Regions from separate parts of the Bacillus sp. FSL K6-6540 genome, predicted to be linked through region 2. Evidence: riboswitches for the same ligand, from Rfam matches in the RefSeq annotation. Region 2 holds a riboswitch; each other region holds the start of a gene.

Region 1 (7,376 bases), 170 kb from region 2:
ATATTTCACCGTTGTTAACCCGGGATGAATCACCTCGGTTACGTCGTATCCGCCAAATCCGGTAACGGAAAGTTGGTCGGGAATAGGGATGCCTTTCATGTGCGCCGCTTTCATCACGCCCAGCGCAATGTTGTCCGTGGCGCAGACCACGGCCGTTGGCAGCGTTCGGTTTAGCTCAAACATGGAGCATGCCGTCTTCACACCATCCGACATCTTGAATCCACTCTCATAGAGAACCGCTTCCGCCTCTTCATACTCGCTTACCGCTTTGAGGAACCCTTCCTTCCGCTTGACTCCGACGGCTACGTCCTTTTCCGTCACCCCGATATAGGCAATTTGACGATGTCCCATCGACAGCACGTACCGGCCCATGTCATAACCTGCAGCATAATCGTTATAGATCATGCTGTGGACATGGTCATGCTGTTGTCCGAGCAGAATGACCGGAATGCCGATCTCTTGAATTGCGGCAAGATGGGTTTCCGTCACCTGCGTGGCGAACAGAATAATGCCTGATATTTTTTGTCTGGCGAGATCATACAGCGCTTCGATCTCCCTGGATAAATCCTGGCTTGCGTTGATGATCAGAAGCTGATATCCGTGTTTTCTTAATTCTTCGTCCATGCCGGCGACAGTCTGCGATGCGGAGAAGGAGTCCAGACGCGGCATAATGGTGCCGATCATGCTCGTTTTTTTCGCTTTCAGGCTTTGCGCAAAAGAATTCGGGATATAGCCGGTTTCCTGAATAACCTGCTCAATCTTGCGGCGTGTCGCATGACTGACGGATCCTCCGTTCAAGAAACGGGAGACCGTGCTTTTGGCAACTCCGGCTTTGTGGGCAATATCGGCGATCGTGTTTTTCATGCCAAGATCTCCGGAGCCGTTAGCAGCGCAGCGTCGAACGGATCATTCTCTGCAGCTACCTGTTGTCCCGCACAACAGGCCATGATTCGTATAAACATGAATCTCTCCCCTTCGTAATTCGCTTATTCCTAACTATACCATGACGTCCAGGGGTCCGTGAAATGCGAGCTCCAAGCCTAGCATTGCATCGTCCATATTTGCTTCTATGTTCCAGGCTCTGGCATGAAATGAAGGATTCGAAGGGATGATTCAGTGAGCGCAGTGCACCCTTACTTCACATGTTAATGGTCAAGTGCATTCCCTTTGCCTTAGACGGTTCGCTCGGCCGATTCGACGGTATGCTTCAGCAATGTCGCAATCGTCACGGGGCCGACGCCCGCCGGTACCGGCGTGATTGCGGATGCCGCCTTGGCGCAGGCTTCGTAATCGCAGTCCCCGATATTTCCTTTATTGTAACCGGCGTCCAACACGACGGCACCCGGCTTGATCCAGTCCCCTTGAATGAAATTAGGCTTGCCTACGGCCGCAACCACAATATCCGCTTGGGACACAATCTCCCCAAGGTTCTTCGTTCTCGAATGGCAGATCGTAACCGTGGCGTTGCGATTGAGCAGCATCATCGATACCGGCTTGCCCAGAATCGGACTGCGTCCGACCACCACCGCATGCTTCCCTTCGATCGGCAGGCTGTAATAGTCCATAATCGCGATAATCGCCGCCGGCGTACATGACGGGTAATCGGCGAAACCAAACGCATTTTGCGAGAACCCGAGCGTGGTTACTCCATCCACGTCTTTTTTAATGTCGATGGCATCAAAAGCCGCCCGCTCATCGATATGGTGCGGTACCGGGTGCTGAAGCAGAATACCGTGGACGTTCGGATCCTCGTTCAGTGCTTGAATCGCGGCGATCAGCTCCTCCGTCGTTGTCGATGTCTCCAGCACTACTTTCTTGGATATGATGCCAAGCCGCTCGCACGCATTTCCCTTCATCCGCACATAGGTCGCCGAAGCAGGATCATCGCCAACCAGAATCGTTGCCAGACAAGGGGTTACCCCTTGCTGTTTCAATTCTTGTACCTTCACCGCCAGCTTTGCCTTGATATCATCGGATACTTTTTTTCCATCCAAAATTACGGGTTCCTTACTCATGCTAATCCGCTCCTTCGCCATTGTATTAAAAAACATAAAGAGGCAAGGCGACTCGAACGTCTCCTTACCTCTTGCCCAGGCGTACGGCATATGATCCCATGTGCTCCCTCTTGGTAACCCAAGCTACGCCAGTAACACATGGATAACTTTTTTTAATATATCACGACTTTGGACTTCGCGCCACCGGCTATGCGGCTGCTCTTTAATCGTAAAGTTTTTGATTTATTCCATGAAATCACGTATGTTGCCGATGGTACAAGCATAGAATGTCTTAAGAACAATTCGCTCCAGGAGGCCTTGATGAGATATCCGGCGATCTTCAAAATGCTGCCCTTTATACTGCCGCTTGTGTTCGTGATTCCGGTCTTGACGATATGGCTGCAGAGGGACTTCAACCCCATATCCAGCCAAGACCTACAGCAGATTAAAACCGTCTTCACGGGCATCTTCCTTGAGGCACTTCCTTTTATTTTGCTTGGAGTGCTGCTGTCGTCCCTTCTGCAGCTGTTCGTACAAGAGCAATGGGTGCGGCGTCTCACGCCGAAGAATCCGGTGGTTGGCGTCCTGTTCGCTTCCATGCTCGGCATCCTGTTTCCCATCTGCGAATGCGGGATGATCCCGGTCGTTCGCAGGTTGATGCTGAAAGGTATGCCCGCCTATATCGCCGTCACCTTTATCCTCAGCGGTCCTATTCTGAATCCCATTGTATTCGCATCAACGATCATGGCCTTCCGTTCGCATCCCGAAGTGACGATCGGACGAATGGGACTGGCTTTTGCAGTCGCGGTGACGACGGGTTTGCTCGTCTATGTTTTTTCAAAAAGCAGCCCCCTGAAGCGTTCTCTTCAAGAGTTCGCCGAACAGGGCTCCAGCAAGGGGGAACGTTTGTTGCATGAGCATCCCAAAACCTGGAGAAGCATGTTTGTCCACGCCGGAGACGAGCTGATCGAGATGTGCAAATATTTAGTCCTGGGTGCTTTCCTGACGGCCTGCATCCAATCCTTCATTCCGAGGGAGGAGCTGCTGGCTCTGGGGAACGGTCCTGCCGCCTCCTATCTGTTCATGATGGGATTTGCCTTCATCCTGTCCCTCTGCTCAACTTCGGACGCCTTCGTGGCATCGGCATTCACGCACACCTTTACCGTCGGCCCGCTGGTTTCCTTCCTGGTTCTCGGCCCGATGCTGGATTTCAAAAGCCTGCTCATGCTGTCGGCTACCTTCAAGACCAAATTCGTGATCGGTTTAAGCCTGCTGGTGATTACGCTTGTCTTTATCGGCTCTGTAGCCGTGAACACGCTATTCGGCGGTTAGGTGTAGTAAACAAACTAGAGTGGCAATACACGAAAACGGTTGGAATAACGGCACCTTCAGGCTGTTATGCCTTCGGATATCCACTTGAGATTGGAGGTGTTCGGGACGTGAAGCCCAGTCTGAGCCTGCGAAGCCACTATATACTGCGATCGCTGCTTATCGCAGCTCTGGCCGCCTATATCATGCATTTGAACGCATCAAATTCGCTGGACTATTACTTGGCTCCCCATATGCAGACCCTGCTTCTGCTCTGTCCCGTGCCGCTGTTGTTCATAGCTTTCGGCATGCTGTGGCACGCCATTGCGGGAGTTTCCGGCGAGGTGTGCGATTGCGAGCACCCCCTGCCCAGCGGACTGATCAAAAACATATCGGTTTACGGGTTATTCTCGGTGCCGCTGCTGTTCGGCCTGCTCCTGCCGGACCAAGCCCTCGGCAGCGATATGGCGGCCAAAAAAGGCATGATCTACACCTATCCGAACCCCGATGTTCGCCGTAAAACCGAGGAGCGGAATGCTCCCGCCGTATCGGGCATGGAGAAGCATGGAACGAATGATGACCTGGCGGCAGCGGAGGACATCGCACTGAACGAGCGTTTTGTTCCCAAAGACATCTACAGCGTGGAGTTCGCGGAGCTGGCCAAGCGCTTATATACCTTACCCGTCATCCGAGTGGAGCCGGACATTTTCTCGGAGACCGTTGGGGCCATGGATATGTACAAACAGCATTTTCAAGGAAAGGCCATCACCGTCCAAGGATTTGTTTTCCGCGATGGACATATGAACGAAGACGCCTTCGCCGTCAGCCGCTTCCTCGTGATGTGCTGCACGGCAGACGCCGTCCCGTTCGGGGTCATGGTGCGCGACGCGAATGCTTCGTCGTTCGCGAATGACGCGTGGGTTCAGATCGATGGCACGATCCAGGTCACCACCGTGGACGGTAAGGAATCGCTGCAGATTCAAGCGGAACGGATTCAGCCGATCGAGCAGCCGTCATCCCCTTACATTTTCACGAATCCGGACTCTGTCGCGGAGTTTGATGAACTGTATTCGAATGATATAAAGACCAAGGAGGAATTCAATAAATGAACAAGATACCCGTCATACTGATTAGCGGATTTTTGGGGAGCGGCAAAACGACGCTGCTCCTCAGGCTGCTGGCCTATGCCGCTAAACGGCAGTGGAGAACCGCCGTGCTGATGAATGAGATGGGCGAACAAGACGTGGATGGCGATATCCTATCCGGTGAAATGCCGGATCTTCCGATCGAGAAGCTGCTTGACGGCTGCATCTGCTGCACCAAACGCGACGAGCTGGGGCAAGCCCTGAAAAGCCTGTTAGATCAAAAGCCCGATCTCGTCTTCATCGAGACGACCGGAGTGGCGAATCCTGAACAGATTCTTGAGGATTTGCAGGATCCGTCACTGGTGGATCGAATATCGATCCGTGGCAAAATCGCCTTGGCCGACTGCAGCAAATTTCTCGAGTACAACAGCTTCTTTGCATCCAGTCGCGAGCTGGTCCGTACCCTGCGGGGACAAATCAGCTTCGCGGACCGGATCATCCTGAACAAGGCGGGAGAATGCGAAGAGAAACAGATCCATAAAGTCATTACCTCCATTAGAAAAATCAATACGACGGCAAGCCTGTCCGTAACCGACTACAGCCGTTTGGATGAGCATGAAATGTTTGCGGCCCTTCAGCTAGAGCCAACGGAGAATCATAGCCATTCATCTCATTCTTCGAACCGGCAAGGGAGTCCTGCGGACCGCCTGCAAGGCAGCGCTTGGACCGGCGAAGAAGATCGGAGCAAGCTGGGTCGCCGCAACCATGAAGGAGCTTTCATTCATCATGAGCATCGCCATGGTCATGAAGAGGAGGCCGGACACGGCAGCCATTCCTATACCGGCCTGGATACCTTGACTCTATCTGCACCGACCCCTTTCCCGCTTGAGATCAGCCTCATCGAAACCTTTCTCGCTGCACGCGGTTCCGGCCTGCTACGGGCCAAAGGATATATTCAGCTCTCCACGGGTCCCTCCCTGGTTCAGTGGGCAGGTTCACAGCTTGCCATCGAGCCCAGCACGCTGAAGCTGCAGCGCGGCTATCTTACGTTAATCGGCCATCGCCTGGATAAAACGCGCATTGTCCAGCAGTGGGAGGATTTGCTCAGCGGCGTGGTGCAGTGACATTTGAATGCATGCAGGGATATGAAAAAAAGATAAGGAGATCCTCAGGGATCTCCTTTTTTTCGGTTCGCTTATGTTTAGTCCCTGGGATAATTCACTTCCATAATATCCATAAAAGGAACCTTCGTAATGACGCCGTTCTGTTTCATATGCACCTTCCCTGTGCGGGAGTCCATTTGATCGATTTGTCCGCGGACCGCCTCTTCCCATCCCCAGACCGTCAGTACGATGATCGATTCCTCCTGATAAGCTTCCGTAAGCTGATTTCCGAGCTCTTCCAGTACAAACTCATCCCTGGTGGGTCGCTTTGGAACTTTTGCTTTTGCCATAATCTTGTCCTCCTGATTTATGTTGTTCATGCGTCAGCATTACATTTTCAATGAAAACGAATCTTTCATCCATTCTATGAATTAGGAATCTACTATCTATTATACATCAAATGCGATTCAGAATTCTCGGGCTCTCCCAGGATTCAGATTATCTGAAGGAACTATGGACTCGATTCGCTTTTTTATACAAAAGACTTGATTTTCAGAAAATAAACATATATGATTGACCCATCAACCATTGACGAGTCAATGAATTGAAGGAGGTCTTTATCATCTCTACATGCCATACACAAGACCTGCTGTACTTGCTCATGCATCTGAATAAGCACATTGCGACTCGGTTTGAACGATGTGCCGGTGTTAGTCCCAATCGGCTGGAACTCCTCTGCAAACTGACCGGCGGCGAAATTAGCCAGTCGGATCTCCAGAAGGCAGTGTCTATCGATCCAGCTGCGGTGACCCGTCATGTTCAACAGCTGGAAGCGGAAGGATTGCTTCTGCGGACGAGATGCGAGAATGACAACCGGATTACGTTGGTTCAGCTAACTGAAGTGGGCAAAAGTAAAGTCGCAGCGTTTAAGGCGGAGAAAGATCGATTTATGGAGGAACTGCAGGCAGACCTCACGGAATCAGAACGACTTGCGCTTGTTCATGCTTTACAGAAACTGAACAGCCAGATTCAACGGATGAAACACCCAAGCAAAACCGATTAACTTATAGAGACTAAAGGAGAGAATACCATGTCTGTAACGACCCTAAACAATGATTATAAAGAAATTATTACTTCCCGCCGCTCTGTGCGGGTATACGACCCATCGGTCAAAATCAGCCGTGAAGAGATGACTGAAATTTTGGAAGAAGCGACTTTGGCTCCGTCATCCGTTAATCTTCAGCCTTGGAGATTTCTTGTCGTTGATAGCCCGGAAGGAAAAGCGACGCTTGAAGAGCTGGCACCAGGGAACAAAACACAAGTTTCAACTTCTTCGGCAGTCATTGCGGTATTTGGAGATATGAACGCATTCGACAATGCAGATGAGATTATGAGCACTGCTGTGGAACGCGGTTATCTGCCGCAAGAGATAAAAGATCAGATGATGGCGAACTATACCGATCTATTCGGACGTATTCCGGCACAGGCTTTCCGCGAAATGATCCTTATCGATAGCGGCTTGGTTTCCATGCAGCTTATGCTTGCTGCCCGTGCCCGTGGATATGACACGAACCCCATCGGCGGATACGACAAATCCCGAATTGCAGAAGCATTTGGTATGGAGAAAGAACGTTATGTGCCGGTCATGCTCATCTCGGTAGGTAAAGCTGCCAAAGAAGCGCGTTTGACGACTCGTCTTCCTATTGACCGTATTGCAGAGTGGAAGTGAGGCATAGCGATGATTATTATTCATGCAGAAATGAAAGTAAACGGCGAACGAGAGGCTGAATTTCTGGAATCCGTAAAAGAACTTATTGAAGCATCCCGTGCGGAACAAGGAAATGAATCTTATAAGCTGCTCAAAGATACGGAGCAGGATAACACGT
Region 2 (7,376 bases):
TTTTAGCGGAGCTGGATTGGATTCTGCGAACAACTGATGAATAACGGGAAGCAGCACTTCAAACTCCTTTTCGGAACGAGAATAATCCCCTTGGGCAGCTAATTGATACACACGAATAAAAGCCTCGGTATTCACATTGGCCGACGCCAAAATGCCCCCGGATGCACCATGACGCAGCATCTCATGAAAGCGGACATCGTCCCCGCATAGAACAGGCTTCGTATCGTATGGAGACAAGCTTCTCATAAGCTCCGTACTCGCAGTGCTGTCCTTCATTCCGATGACACCGGGGATCTCCATGATTCTTCGAATGGCATCGACCGGTAAGGAAATTCCAGTGCGCGAAGGAACTTCGTACAAAATAACCGGTATCCCCACCTCCGCGACTTTGCAGAAATGTTGTATAATGCCCTCAATCGAAGGGCGGCTGTAATACGGCGTGACCACCAATACCGCGTCTGCCCCGATATGTCCTGCCCATTCCGTCCGCTTCATGCTGGAGAACGTATCGTTGGTACCCGTACCAATAATGACCGGCAATTGCCGCCCGTCCAGACCTTTTCGCGTTTCCTCCACCACTTGAACGACCTCTTCCCAAGTTACCGTCGGCGCCTCTCCGGTCGTACCGTTGATGATCAATCCTTGAATGTCATGGGATAACAAATTCTCCAAATAACGATGATAAGACGGAACATCCAATGCGTATTCATGTGAAAAGGGAGTGACCACCGGAACATAAATACCTCTCAAATCTTGCGGACTCAACATGATCTTTCCTCCATTTCATGAATTGTGGCTTTACTTTACCATGGGAATCGGGATCGGTGTTATCTATAATAATAGATAGTTATTATCAATATTATTGATGAGGAGAGAGCGATGGAACTGATCTATCTGCAAACCTTCAGGGAGGTTGCTGTTCGAAAGAGCTTTACTAAAGCTGCTGACGAATTGGGTTATGCACAATCCAGCGTTACCACCCAGATTCAGAAGCTGGAGAAGGAATACGGCGTCAAGCTGTTTGAACGGTATGGCAGAGGCCTGCGCCTGACGAAGTCAGGGGAGGAGCTGTTCAAGTATGCTGTCCAAATGCTGGATCTGTTCCAGCAGTCTAAGGAAAAGCTGACGAAACAAGGCGGGGGCATCTTATCGATTGGAACGATCGATTCGCTTGCCGCATATTTTCTTCCATCCGTCCTTCATCGGCTAAGACAGGAGCATGAAGATCTTGCCATCCGCTTGCAAACGGATCGTGAAGATAGCATCGTCAGTAAGGTAAGAGAGGGCGAGTACGATCTCGGGCTTATTCTGGAGAACAAACCGGAAGACACTTCATTGAATTGGATCCCGATCCGGGAAGAGCCCCTCCATCTGATTGCCCATCCGGATCATCCGCTTCTCAGGTTGCCCGTCATCGAGCTGGAGCATCTGGCTGATTACGAATGGATTATGACCGAGGATACTTGCAATTACCGGATCATGTTGGAAAAAGTGCTGCGCGCCAGCGGAGCTCCCGTCCGTATTGGTTTGGAATTGGGCAACCCCGAGGCAATCAAAAGATATATCATGTCCGGCACCGGCATCTCACTATTGCCGAGAATGGTAGCAGAGGAGGAAATCAAGAGGGGAGAGCTGGCGATTCTTCCCTTTCAACACCCAGACATTCGACTGGACATCCAGATTGTCGTTCATCCTAAGAAATGGCTGTCACACTCGCTTCAGGATATGATCGAAATGTTGAAGTCTAAATCCTAAGGACGCAGGCTGATATTGCATTTAACGAAAAGATTCAGTATCATTTATGTAACAATGTATAGGTTTATGTGTGACTGGCGTAGCATGGGGAACCATGAGGGAGCACATGAATGACAACGGCCGTACGCCTGGGCAGAGGTAAGGGAGTTTATTTCCCTTACCTCTTTATTATTTTCTTGGGCTTCTATCGTCTCTGAAACTATGAAAAGGGGATAAAACAACGATGTTCAAAACGAAAAAAATATTGCTGCTGGGATCCGGAGAACTAGGGAAAGAAGTCGTAATTGAAGCACAACGATTGGGTGTCCAAACCGTAGCCGTCGATCGTTATGCCGATGCTCCTGCCATGCACGTTGCCGATCACAGCCATGTGATCGATATGCTGGACGGAGAGAAGCTGCGCGCTATTATTGAGTTGGAAAAGCCGGACCTGATCGTTCCGGAGATTGAAGCGCTGGCTACTGCGGAGCTGGTGAAGCTGGAGGATGAGGGGTTTCGGGTGATTCCTACCGCCAGAGCCGCAAAGCTTACGATGGACCGTGAGGGGATCCGCCGGTTGGCATCAGAGGAGTTGGGACTGCCGACTGCGGACTATCGATTTGCCGATACCTATGAGGAATTCAAGCAGTCTGTCCTGGACATGGGTTTTCCGTGCGTGATCAAACCGCTGATGAGCTCCTCCGGCAAAGGTCAAAGCGTGTGCCGTTCGGAAGGGGATATCGAGTCCTGCTGGAACATCGCCATGGAAGGCGGCCGCGTGCAGAACGGAAGGGTGATCATTGAGGAATTCATTTCATTCCAGTCGGAAATCACGCTTCTGACCGTCCGCTCCGTCAATGGAACAAGCTTCTGTGCGCCGATCGGGCATATTCAGGAAAGCGGAGATTATATCGAATCGTGGCAGCCGCACGATATGTCTGAAGCGCAAATCGAGGAAGCTAAATATATTGCGCGGAAGATTACCGACGAGCTTGGCGGATACGGCTTGTTCGGCGTTGAATTATTTTTGGCCCAGGATAAGGTGTACTTCAGCGAGGTATCCCCGCGTCCGCATGATACTGGGCTGGTTACGCTGGTCACGCAAAATCTATCCGAATTTGCGCTTCATGTCCGTGCCATTCTCGGGTTTCCGATACCAGAGATCGAATTGATCACGCCGGGAGCCAGCCGCCCCCTGAAAGCCGGCCGAGAGCTGGAAGACTATACGATTACAGGCGCCGATCAAGCGCTGGCCGTTCCGAATACGCAGCTTCGCATGTTCGGCAAACCGGTAACCAAGGTCGGAAGACGAGTAGCAGTCGCGCTGTCAACCGCCGGCGATGTCGAAGAAGCGCGGTCACGTGCGAAGCTGGCCTTGGATAAGCTTGCCGTCGAAGAGGCATAAACATCGGAATTCCATAGGGATATCACATGTCATCATGTTGAAAAGGCCAACCGAAATGACCGGTTGGCCTTTTCAGTTATAGAGAAATCAGGGATCCAAATCGGGTACAGACTCTTCTAATGACGAGTACTTGCTTTTAGTTTTGATTTCGGGAATAAATAGGGAGAAATTTATGTTCTTTCATGATAAGATACACAAGAATACAAACGACCCTCACCCATTATAATGTTTCCATTCGATGCGATAAGCGCTGTTTGAAGCATAATATTTCAAATAAATCTCTAGAGGAACGTTTATTGACGGCATAGGAGAATCTACATGAGAGACATGACGCAAGGAAGTCCGATCAAGCTGATTATCATGTTTACCATCCCGCTTTTGATCGGTAATATTTTTCAACAATTTTACAACATGGCGGACACCCTTATCGTGGGACGTACCATTGGCGTGAACGCACTTGCAGCCGTTGGCTCGACAGGCAGCATTTTGTTTTTTGTCATCGGCTTTGCCCAGGGATTGACGGCTGGCTTGTCTATCATAACGGCACAGCGTTTTGGAGCTAAGGATATCGCAGGCGTCCGCAAAAGCGTGGGAACGAGTGTATGGATCAGTCTGGTGTTCACGGTATTCCTCACTATCGTGAGCGTTATATTTACGAGACCCGTCCTCGTCATGATGAACACCCCTGCCGAAATTTTGGATGATGCGTATTCGTATCTGATCGTCATTAACTGGGGCGTCGGCGCGGCCGTTCTGTTTAATTTGCTGGCTAACCTGCTCCGCGCTCTCGGCGACAGCCGGACGCCGCTTCTCTTCCTGGTCGTTGCAAGCATTCTGAACATCGTGCTCGACCTCTTATTCATTCTCGTATTTAAGATGGGAGTAGCCGGAGCCGGACTTGCCACGGTTGTATCGCAGCTGTTCTCCTGCCTGCTCTGTCTGATCTACATTCATAAGAAGGTCCCGCTCCTTCAATTCAAGAATGCCGACTGGTCCATCGATTGGAAATTTATTCGCCAGCATATGTGGGTAGGTTTTCCGATGGGCTTCCAAGCCTCCATTATCGCCATCGGAGCCATTATTCTGCAGATCACGCTAAACGGTCTCGGGGCATCAGCCGTTGCGGCTTATACCGCTGCACAGAAGATTGATATGCTCGCCACGCAGCCGATGAGTTCCTTCGGGATTACGATGGCGACTTTTGCCGCTCAGAACTTCGGAGCGAATCGCATAGACCGGATCAAACTGGGGGTTAAGCAGTGTATTTGGCTCTCGGGATCATTCAGCATCGCCGTGGGCCTGCTGGTTATATTCGCGGGTCCTGCCGCCGTCAGCCTTTTTGTGGGTCAAGGCCAAGAGGAATTGCTGTCGCTCAGCAGGCTGTATTTCTTATCGAACGGCAGCACCTATCTGCTTCTTTCGCTGCTCTTCATCTACCGCTTCACGCTTCAGGGGCTTGGTCAGAGCTTAATTCCCACTGTGGCGGGCATCATGGAGCTGATCATGCGGGTACTGGCTGCTATCTTCCTGACCGCGCAGATCGGCTTCCTCGGTGCAAGCCTGGCAAATCCGCTGGCTTGGCTGGGCGCCGTCATCCCGCTCGGCATCGCTTACTATCTGAGCATCAAGAGGTTGAGCACGCCGGTAAAACCCGTCTCCGTACCCGTTCAGGCGTAAGGAATGCTGCACAATCGATTTCGGAACGAATCATGACTCCAGGAACAGGGAAGCGCTGTTTCGCTGGAGTCGTGCATTCGTTCTTTTTTTTGTTGCAAAAAACATAATGTGGAAGATTCCCAATTTTGGCGCGGCGAGGTAAGATCACTATAGATTCAGTTTGCAACCGAACAGGACAGAAACGGGAGGGGTCGCATTGTATAAAGTGCTGTTAGTGGATGATGAAGCCGATGTGAGAGAAGGCCTCGTTCAGGAAATCCAATGGGAAGCCTGCGGATTCGAGATCAAGGGGACGGCGGAGAACGGAAGAGAGGCCGTGGAGGCTGCGGAGCGGTTGGAGCCGGATGTCGTTATTACCGATATCAGTATGCCTTTTCAGGATGGGCTGCAGCTGGCCTCATGGCTAAGGGAGCATCAGCCGCTGTGCAAAATCGTGATTTTGACCGGCTATGACGAATTTGATTACGCCCGCCAAGCGATTACGCTCAGCGTGGATGAGTATTTGCTCAAGCCGTTCTCTGCCGAAAGCTTCATGGAGTTATTAGGCAAGATCAAGGACAAAATCGATATGGAGGTGGCGGAGCGTGAGGACGTTCGCCAATTGAAGGAGCATTACCGGACAAGCCTGCCTTTGCTTCGGGAATCGTTCCTGGCTTCGCTGTTAACCCGAAAATTGCCCCGCTCCATCATTGAGGAGAAAACTCGGAATTACGGCCTTCCGCTGAACGGCGCCTGTTATCTCGTCGCGGTGATGGCTTTATATCCGGCGGCTGAGCATAAGGAGAGTGCTCCATCAAGCTCCCTGCGGCATTCCGGCGATATGGACTTGATGCTGCACGCCATGCTGAACATTGCGAAAGAGCTGATGGATCCCCTTTCTTTTGGAAGCGCATTCATATATCAGGATAGCATCGTGTTCTTGATTACGAATGACGGCTGCGAGGACGAGTCGTGGTTTGGCGACCTGCAGGTCGCACTGGATCGTTTGCTCAAAAGCATTCTTCACTATCTGAAGCTGCCGGTTACGATCGGCGTGGGTTCCAGGGTCCGGACTCTGTCTGATCTTAAGCACTCCTACCAGGATGCGCTGCTGTCGCTGGACTACCGGCTGATTCTCGGTGCCGAGAAAGTCATCTTCATCGATGACGTGGAGAGTCCGAGGCAGGAAGGGGTCCGCCTGGACGAATTGCAGGAGCAAGCGCTGATCCGCAATCTTAAGCTCGGAACCGCGGAGGAATTAAGTGAAGCGATTACGCACATATTCGATGAGCTGATCGGAGCATCCTGCACGATTCAAGAGGTTCAGATCTATCTCCTGGAAGTCGTAACGGCCATACTTCGAACGGCTAAAGAATCCGGGATCGAGCTTGAGGAGATGTTTGGAGCGGGGTATCAGCTGCATGCCGAGATCTTCAAGTTTTCCGGACTACAGGAGGCTAAAGCTTGGCTTCAGGATGTCAGTTTGGCCATCCGCAAGCAAATCTCCAGCTCTAGGCAGCATGCCTATAAAGACATCGTGGAGAAAGCGCTCCAATACACGCGGGAGCATTACGGCGACCCGGATATATCGCTGCAGAAGCTGTGCATGCACCTGCATATCAGCACAGGCTATTTTAGCGGCGTTTTCAAAAAAGAGCTCAAAATGACCTATGTGCAGTACTTAATGCAGCTGCGGATGGAAACGGCCAAGGAGCTTTTACGATCCACCGACCTGAAGGCTTTCGAAATCGCGGAGCGCGTCGGGTTTGCCGATCCGAATTATTTCAGCTTCTGCTTCAAGAAGCAGGTCGGCGTTTCGCCTAAGGAATATCGGGCACAAGCGAGGGGGTAGGGCATCGATGAAAATCACGTATACGAAGCGATACTCGGTCCTACCTTTTGTTCAACGATGGGTTAAGCGATTCCGGGCGCACAGCATTCAATCCATCATCATGTGGTCCTTCTCGGCGTTCATTCTGCTCATTGTGATCGTGGTAGCCGTACTGCTCTTCAATAAATTCTCGCGATCGGCAGAGCAAAGCGTATTCCTGAATGCCCAGCAAATCGTGGACCAGGTTAGCTATAATCTCGAGGATTACGTGGACGGGATGGCGCAGCTGTATCGGGCGATCGAGGAAAATATGCTGGCAGACGGGCAGTGGGACGATGAACAGGTGACAAAACAGCTCGATACGATCATGCGAAGCCGAGATGACATCGTCTCCATCGCTTTGTTTAATGATCAGGGCGACATGCTGCGGAACCATCCGGCCATTCCGGTCAAGCCCAGCGCCAAGGTGACGGAGCAGAGCTGGTTTCACTCGGCCATGAGAGTCTCCGACCATCTGAGCTTCTCGCTGCCCCATGTTCAGAATTTATACGACCAAACGTTTGAATGGGTCGTCACGATGAGCAAAGGCATTACGGTCGTTCATGACGGGGAGCCGATGTACGTCATTCTGCTGGTGGATATCAACTTCAAGAAGATCGACGAGCTGAGCAGCCGCATCAGTCTGGGGAAGCGCGGGTATGCGTACATCATTGACGAAGGAGCGGGAAATATCGTGTACCATCCACAGCA
Region 3 (7,376 bases), 2.4 Mb from region 2:
GCCTCCGGCGGCATGAGCGGCGAGGGCTATATGCAGGGATCGTCGATACAGTCGGGCCGGGTGCCTTATGCGTACTCCGACTCCATCTTTGTGCAGATTGCCGAGGAGTTCGGATTTATTGGTTCCTCCGTCCTGCTGTTGTTGTATTTCATCCTGATCCATCGGCTGATCCTGATCTCCCTGGAATCCCGGGAGCGTGCGGGACCGTTTCTAATCATAGGAATCGTGGCCATGTTTTTATATCAGATCTTCGAGAATATCGGGATGTTTATCGGTTTGATGCCGCTGACGGGGATTACGCTGCCCTTCATCAGTTACGGGGGAACGTCCCTTGTGATTAGCATGGCGAGTCTCGGGGTCGCCATGAGCGTCAAGCTGCATGGTCAGGAAGTGGAGGAAGATATGCCGGATCCGCATGCTTATCGCCCGGCGGCCGCTAAGCAGCAGGCTTAGATGATGGTCGGGTGGAACTTCGCCGCGGTCTGGGTGCAGTTATTATGAATATAACCAAAACCGAATCGTCATTGGTATGAGAAGATGCCGTTCCCATGGGGACGGCATCTTTTTTTGTCAAAGTCGTGATGCGCCAATCTATGAATTTTTTTCGATTTGCTAGATTCCACGTTTATATCTTTTTCAGGCGGACATACTGATAGCATCATAGAGTTTCGTTCATAGAGAGGCGGTTGTCCGAGATGACAAATTATAGTGAAACCCTCCGTATTATCGTAAAAAAAATGGTTGTGCTCTTATCCTGCATGTTTATGGTCATCATGGCTTGGGAGGGACAGCAGATCGATGCTTCCGTTGTCGGCGGTCCGATCCCTCAAGAATCGATACGGCTTCGCATTCTCGCGAATTCAGATAATCCGTCCGATCAGCTCGTCAAAAGAGAGATTCGTGACGCGGTCGTTGAGCAAATGCAGCTCTGGGTCCTGCAGCTGGAGAACCCGCAAAGCCTGGAAGACGCCAAGGCATTAACCCGGCAGCATCTTCCCGAAATCCGCCAGCTGGTGGGTGAAGAGCTGAGAAAAAGAGGAATCACCTACAATTACCATGTAGAGCTTGGCGTCGTGCCGTTCCCGACCAAATTGTACGGGGGCACGGTGTATCCGGCGGGCGATTACGATGCGCTGCGGATTACGTTAGGCGAAGGCCAAGGACAAAACTGGTGGTGCGTCCTGTTCCCGCCGCTTTGTTTCATTGACGGCGGCAGCGGGGATGCGGCAGCCCAGCCTGTAGAGACGGGGATCCAAACGGTGTCCGCCGATGCGGGCGGCGAGGCTTCCCAAGAGGAAACGTCGAAGAATGCAGGCGACAGTGAACCGGAGGTCCGCTTCTTCTTGTGGGATATGTTCCTTGGCATTTGGAACTGGGTGGTAAGCTTGTTCTAGGATTATAAGCGAGTTGATTTTCAATCCTGAGCGGGTATGATAAACTTTGATGTAGAAGTGCGAGTTCAAAAAGTCGGATTTTCAGCACCGAAGCTTATGCTTCCGATGTGCGTTTTTTCAAAACGCTTCAGTTGGATGAAGCTAGGGAGTGAGGAGCGGAGCGTACGTTTTGGGTACGTGAGCACCTAAGATGTTTCCGGAGGAAACATAACTTCGAAAGCATCTGCTTAGGCCCGGCAGAATTCAAGATTCGATGCCGAGCTGCTTCCTGATTCGCTTCGTGTTAGATATAGGATTTATAAGTTATCAACGGAGTTGATGAAATTCTATATCGCAAGAAAACCTACTTCGAATCGCGGTCGCTCAGCCTTGAATTTGCCTCGATTGGTTTTCTTATCAAAAGCGGACTTTTTGAACAACCTCTAGAAGAGTGCTTTCTCTTTGGCGCGACTGGTTTGAATGGGAACCGGCACGGGACTGAAGAACGAGAAGCGCTTTTTCTTTTGGATCATAGGCAAAACGAGTTTGGGTGTTTATATATTTCATATACAGAAAGCTTGGGATAGGTATGGAACAGAACGGGAATGGCAAGGAACGCAACCTGCAGCGGGAACAAGGCTCCCGGAATGCTGCATCGAAACCAACCAAAGTGTGGCACGTCTTAAGCTCCCTCTCCAAGGAGAATCTCGGGTCCGAGAAGGAAGCGAAGCAGGCGCTGCACGAAGCAGGACAGGTGCTTGCACAGGGCGGTACGGTGGCTTTTCCGACGGAAACGGTGTACGGACTTGGTGCTGACGCCGGCAATACGGAGGCGGTCGAGCGCATCTTCGCCGCCAAGGGTCGGCCATCGGACAATCCATTAATCGTGCATATCTCGGAGCTGGCTCAGCTTGACGGCTTGGTCCAACAGGTGAACGAGACGGAGCGGGCGCTGATGGCGTCGTTCTGGCCCGGACCGCTGTCGCTGGTGCTGCCCGTGAAACCGGGCGCCGTATCGCCTCGCGTGACGGCCGGGCTCGATACGGTTGCCGTGCGGATGCCGGATCACCGCGTTGCGCTGGCTCTGATCAGCGCCGCCGGTTGTCCGCTCGCCGCACCGAGCGCGAATCGCTCCGGCCGGCCAAGCCCGACGCTGGCAAGCCATGTGCTGGAGGATCTGGCGGGGGCGATCGACGGCGTGCTCGACGGCGGCCCGGCCGGGGTGGGCGTCGAGTCGACGGTGGTGCAGGTCGGCGAAGACGGTGCCGTCACGGTGCTCCGCCCGGGCGGCGTCACGGCCGAGCAGCTTGCCGCGGTGGCGGCAAGCGTGCGCCAGGACCCGGCGCTGCAGCGCGCCGCCGGGGAGGCGGAGAGCCCGGCGCCGCGCTCGCCGGGCATGAAGTACACGCACTACGCACCGAAGGGTGCGATGTGCGTGGTGCAGGGCCCGCGTGCCGACGCGGTGTCGGCACGCATCGCGGCCGAGCTCGGGGCGGCGGCCCGGCGCGGGGAGGTGACCGGCGTGCTGTCGTTCGACGAGCACATCGGTCACTACCGCGCGGACGTTGCCGTCTCGCTCGGCAGCCTGGCCGCGCCGGAGGAAGCGGCCCGCCGGCTGTACGCCGGCCTGCGCCGCTTCGATGAAGAAGGCGCGACCTTCATCCTGGCCGAAGCGTGCCCGGAGCAGGGGCTTGGCGCAGCCGTCATGAACCGGCTGCTGAAGGCCGCGGGACATCACATCATCCACGTCAATGAAAATGCCGATTGAACGGTTTTAGCATGATTTCCCCCTTGTCCGCATATGGTGTACAAGACCATGGGACTTGGGGGAATGGGGATGTTGGAGGCGTCTGTCCAATCGGGACAGCTTGCGGCGATTCTGCTGATGGCGGTTGCACTCGGGCTAGACGCATTTTCGCTTGGCATCGGAGTCGGAATGAGAGGCGGCATGCGTTTAGGCCATATGCTGGGCATCAGCTTCATGATCGCCTTGTTTCACATGCTTATGCCGCTGGCGGGCTTGTTTGCCGGCCGCTATGTAGGCATGCTGCTGGGGCACGTCACAGGGTTTGCGGCCGGCGGGCTGCTCCTCCTGCTGGGCGGGCATATGCTGTACAATGCCTGGCGGGGCGGGGAAGGTCAGCGAATTCATCCTACCGCGTTCTTGGGCATGCTGCTGTTTTCGCTCAGCGTCAGCATCGACTCCTTCTCGGTAGGCGTCTCGCTCGGGATGTTCGTGGATGATGTGCTGCTGATCGTGATCTCCTTCGGCGTCGTGGGCGGTTTGCTGTCCATTCTCGGCCTGCTGCTCGGCCGTCAGGTGAGCAACAAGCTGGGAGAGTACGGCGAAATGCTGGGCGGACTGATTTTGATCATCTTTGGCGTGATGTTTATCTTTTGATGCAATATTTGTTACAATAATCCCAAAACAACCTACAACGGGGAGGTACGGGACCGTGAAAAATATATTGTTTGTCTGCACGGGGAATACGTGCCGCAGCCCAATGGCGGAAGGGATGCTGCGCAAGCTCGCCAATCAGCGGGGCATTCCGCTGGAAACGCAATCCGCCGGCGTCTCGGCCGTGGACGGCATGCCGGTATCCCGTCATGCGGAATCGATACTGCGGGACCAGGATATTCAAGATCGTTTGGTATCTAAGCCGCTGACCGCGAATCTGGTGGAATGGGCAGACCTGATTCTGACGCTGACCCAGTCGCATAAGCAGTATGCGATTCGGCAGTTCCCGCATGCCGCCGACAAGATGCACACGCTGAAGGAATTTGTGGAGGATGACCGGCGGGTGCTGGATGATCTGCGGGAGCAGGACAGCCTGTACGCAACGCTTGAGCTGGCCAGATCGCTGGGCCGCGATGTCAGCGACCGCGACCGGGAGCGTCTGATCGAGCTGCGCCAGCGCATTCCGAGCTTCGATATCTCCGATCCCTTCGGCGGCTCGCGGGAGGAATACGAGGCGACGGCGGCGGAGATTCGGACGGCGCTCTTCCGCCTGCTGGACAAGCTGGAAGCGGATCAGCATAAATAGGATCGGCTTCCACGGAAGCGAAGAGTGAATCCGGATCCGGGCTCAATCTGGCTAAAAAAGCCGCTTGCCTTTCGCAGGGTATTGCTTTAAGATGAAGGTGAAAAACATGAATCCGATGTAACTGGCGACGAAGTGGATGAAACCACGATGGAGCATCGGAATATACGGCCGGTCGCCTGGGCAAAGAGCATTTGGAGCACAATACGTGCGCCGACTGCTCTTTTTTCGTCTTTTGCTTGGAGTTTGGGTTATAATGAAACAAGCTAAAACGCAAAAGCGAACATTCGAGGGGGTTTTTCATAGATGAAAATTGCATTGGGTACCGATCATGCCGGCATTCGTCTGAAAGAGGAGATCGTGGAGGTCATTCGGGGTCTTGGACACGAGGTGGAGGATCTTGGCTGCGGCTGTACCGATTCCGTGGATTATCCCGATTACGCGCTTCCGGTGTGCGAGAAGGTGGTCTCGGGTGAAGCGGATCGGGGCATTCTGATCTGCGGAACGGGAATCGGCATGAGCATTGCCGCCAACAAGGTGCCGGGCATCCGCTGCGCGCTGACGCATGATGTATTTTCGGCCAAAGCCACGCGTGAGCATAATGACAGCAACGTGATTGCGCTGGGCGAGCGCGTCGTCGGCCCCGGGCTTGCTGCCGAGATCGTCAGCGCATGGCTGACAACGGATTTCAGCCAGGGCGAACGTCATGTCGGCCGCGTGAATAAGATCAAGGCCATCGAGGAGCGTTACCTGAAGAGCGAATCGCGATAGGTCAACGCGTAAAGCTGCTGCGGTTATTGCGTATGGAATGAAGCATCTTCTGTGAAAAAATCATCGGGAGGACTGTGACATGACGGATATCTCCAAGGTTTCCTTGAGCGAACAGACGGCGCGGATCGTCCGCGAACTGGCCGAAGCGGCAGCCTTAGGACCGGGCAAGGTGCTGGTCATCGGAGCCAGCACCAGTGAAGTGGTCGGACGCCGGATCGGCACAGGCGGCGCTCTTGAAACGGCGCAGCAGCTTCTTCAGGGCATTGCCGAGGTTCAAGCGGAATTCGGCTTCGCTGTAGCCTATCAATGCTGTGAGCATTTGAACCGGACGCTAGTCATGGAGCGGGGACTGCTCGAAGAGCTGCACCTGACGGAAGTGGCGGCTGTACCGATTCCGGGGGCGGGAGGCTCCATGGCCTCGGCGGCGTATCGGAGTATGAAGGAGCCCTGCCTTGCGGAATCCATTGAGGCTCATGCGGGTCTCGATATCGGCGAGACGCTGATCGGCATGCATTTGCGGAGAGTGGCGGTTCCGTTCAGGCCGAGCAAGCGTTATATCGGCGATGCGCGCGTAACGGCGGCTTACACCCGGCCGAAGCTGATCGGCGGAGAACGCGCCGTGTACCGGCTCGAGCAGCGGGATGATTCCACGCTATGCGATTGATTCGAATGAGAGCTCGCTTTAGTCATTAGGTAAACTTGTAGTCTTGACTTGGCAAGAGAAAATAACGATTGATTATGGGAGGATATGAACATGATGGAACATTTGCGGAAGAATGACCCGGCTGTATTGGAAGCGATGGATTTGGAACTGAAGCGTCAACGCAGCAACATTGAGCTGATTGCCTCCGAGAACATCGTCAGCGAAGCGGTTATGGAAGCCATGGGGACGGTGCTGACGAATAAATATGCGGAAGGCTACCCTGGCAAGCGCTATTACGGCGGCTGTGAGCGTGTGGATATCGTGGAGGATATCGCCCGTGACCGCGCGAAGGAATTGTTCGGTGCCGAGCATGCCAACGTTCAGCCGCACTCCGGCGCCCAAGCGAACATGGCGGTGTATTTGGCAGCGCTCAAGCCTGGAGACACCGTGCTCGGCATGAACCTGGCCCACGGCGGCCATTTGACTCACGGAAGCCCGGTTAACGCGTCCGGCCTTCTGTACAATTTCGTTGCGTACGGCGTGCAGGAAGACACGTTCCTTATCGATTACGACGAAGTCCGCAAAGCGGCTTTCAAACACCGTCCTCGTCTGATCGTGGCGGGTGCAAGTGCATATCCTCGCATCATTGATTTCGAGAAGCTTGCTGCCATCGCGAACGACGTAGGCGCATTGTTCATGGTCGATATGGCTCATATTGCCGGTCTCGTTGCCGCGGGTCTTCACCCGAATCCGGTTCCGCATGCCCATTTCGTAACCACCACGACGCACAAGACCCTTCGCGGACCTCGCGGCGGCATGATTCTGTGCAAGAAGGCATGGGCGCAGGCGATCGACAAAGCGGTATTCCCAGGCTCCCAGGGCGGACCGCTCATGCATGTCATTGCTTCCAAGGCCGTTGCGCTTGGCGAAGCATTGGATCCATCCTTCAAGACGTATGCAGAGAACGTCGTGAAGAACGCGAAAGTGCTGGCTGACACCCTGATCGAGGAAGGCCTGAACATCGTTTCCGGCGGAACCGATAACCATCTGATGCTGGTCGATACCCGCAATCTGGACATCACCGGCAAAGACGCAGAGAAGGTGCTGGATTCCATCGGGATTACCGTCAACAAGAACGCCATCCCGTTCGATCCGACGAGCCCGTTCGTCACGAGCGGTATCCGTATCGGTACACCGGCGGTAACCTCCCGCGGCATGGATGAGCAGGCGATGGTAAAAATCGCGAAGATTATTGCCATGACCTTGAAGCAGCCTAAAGACGAGGCGACGCTGGAAAAAGCGGGCCGTTTGGTGGCTGAGCTTACGGATCAATATCCTCTTTATGCCGAAATGAAATATTAATCACAGTTTCGTCAGCATAAGAGGCCTATGATAAGAGGACCCCACCTGAAGGTGGGGTCCTCTTTTAGGAGCTGTCACATTCTGGCCAGATTGCTATGCTCGCATGTTCCCGGGTCGGGTCGTTTCTCGGTGAGGATCAATATAGGCGAAAATGGAAAACCTAGGTGCAGGGCTGACGAAGATCCG

Evidence for each region. Region 2 has a riboswitch for ZMP and ZTP ahead of purT (phosphoribosylglycinamide formyltransferase 2). Riboswitches for the same ligand answer to the same signal wherever they lie in the genome.
Region 1: linked by a shared signal. The riboswitch ahead of MHH82_RS19615 (bifunctional 5,10-methylenetetrahydrofolate dehydrogenase/5,10-methenyltetrahydrofolate cyclohydrolase) and the one ahead of purT (phosphoribosylglycinamide formyltransferase 2) in region 2 are both predicted to bind ZMP and ZTP.
Region 3: linked by a shared signal. The riboswitch ahead of rpiB (ribose 5-phosphate isomerase B) and the one ahead of purT (phosphoribosylglycinamide formyltransferase 2) in region 2 are both predicted to bind ZMP and ZTP.

The regions. Positions count from the first base shown of each region.
Region 1 is NZ_JBBOXH010000001.1:4,467,412-4,474,787, forward strand. It holds gene MHH82_RS19610 (LacI family DNA-binding transcriptional regulator) at 1-864, opposite strand, end outside; gene MHH82_RS19615 (bifunctional 5,10-methylenetetrahydrofolate dehydrogenase/5,10-methenyltetrahydrofolate cyclohydrolase) at 1,173-2,015, opposite strand; ZMP/ZTP riboswitch at 2,082-2,161, opposite strand; gene MHH82_RS19620 (permease) at 2,316-3,326, shown strand; gene MHH82_RS19625 (TIGR03943 family putative permease subunit) at 3,434-4,411, shown strand; gene MHH82_RS19630 (CobW family GTP-binding protein) at 4,408-5,511, shown strand; gene MHH82_RS19635 (YolD-like family protein) at 5,589-5,840, opposite strand; gene MHH82_RS19640 (MarR family winged helix-turn-helix transcriptional regulator) at 6,095-6,553, shown strand; gene MHH82_RS19645 (nitroreductase family protein) at 6,581-7,219, shown strand; gene MHH82_RS19650 (putative quinol monooxygenase) at 7,229-7,376, shown strand, end outside.
Region 2 is NZ_JBBOXH010000001.1:4,295,218-4,302,593, reverse strand. It holds gene dapA (4-hydroxy-tetrahydrodipicolinate synthase) at 1-768, opposite strand, end outside; gene MHH82_RS18810 (LysR family transcriptional regulator) at 880-1,755, shown strand; ZMP/ZTP riboswitch at 1,816-1,896, shown strand; gene purT (phosphoribosylglycinamide formyltransferase 2) at 1,979-3,139, shown strand; gene MHH82_RS18800 (MATE family efflux transporter) at 3,458-4,816, shown strand; gene MHH82_RS18795 (response regulator) at 5,013-6,647, shown strand; gene MHH82_RS18790 (cache domain-containing sensor histidine kinase) at 6,655-7,376, shown strand, end outside.
Region 3 is NZ_JBBOXH010000001.1:6,719,638-6,727,013, reverse strand. It holds gene MHH82_RS30375 (FtsW/RodA/SpoVE family cell cycle protein) at 1-453, shown strand, start outside; gene spoIIR (stage II sporulation protein R) at 696-1,394, shown strand; gene MHH82_RS30365 (L-threonylcarbamoyladenylate synthase) at 1,963-3,141, shown strand; gene MHH82_RS30360 (manganese efflux pump MntP) at 3,211-3,774, shown strand; gene MHH82_RS30355 (low molecular weight protein arginine phosphatase) at 3,830-4,417, shown strand; ZMP/ZTP riboswitch at 4,525-4,606, shown strand; gene rpiB (ribose 5-phosphate isomerase B) at 4,721-5,185, shown strand; gene MHH82_RS30345 (TIGR01440 family protein) at 5,265-5,849, shown strand; gene glyA (serine hydroxymethyltransferase) at 5,940-7,190, shown strand.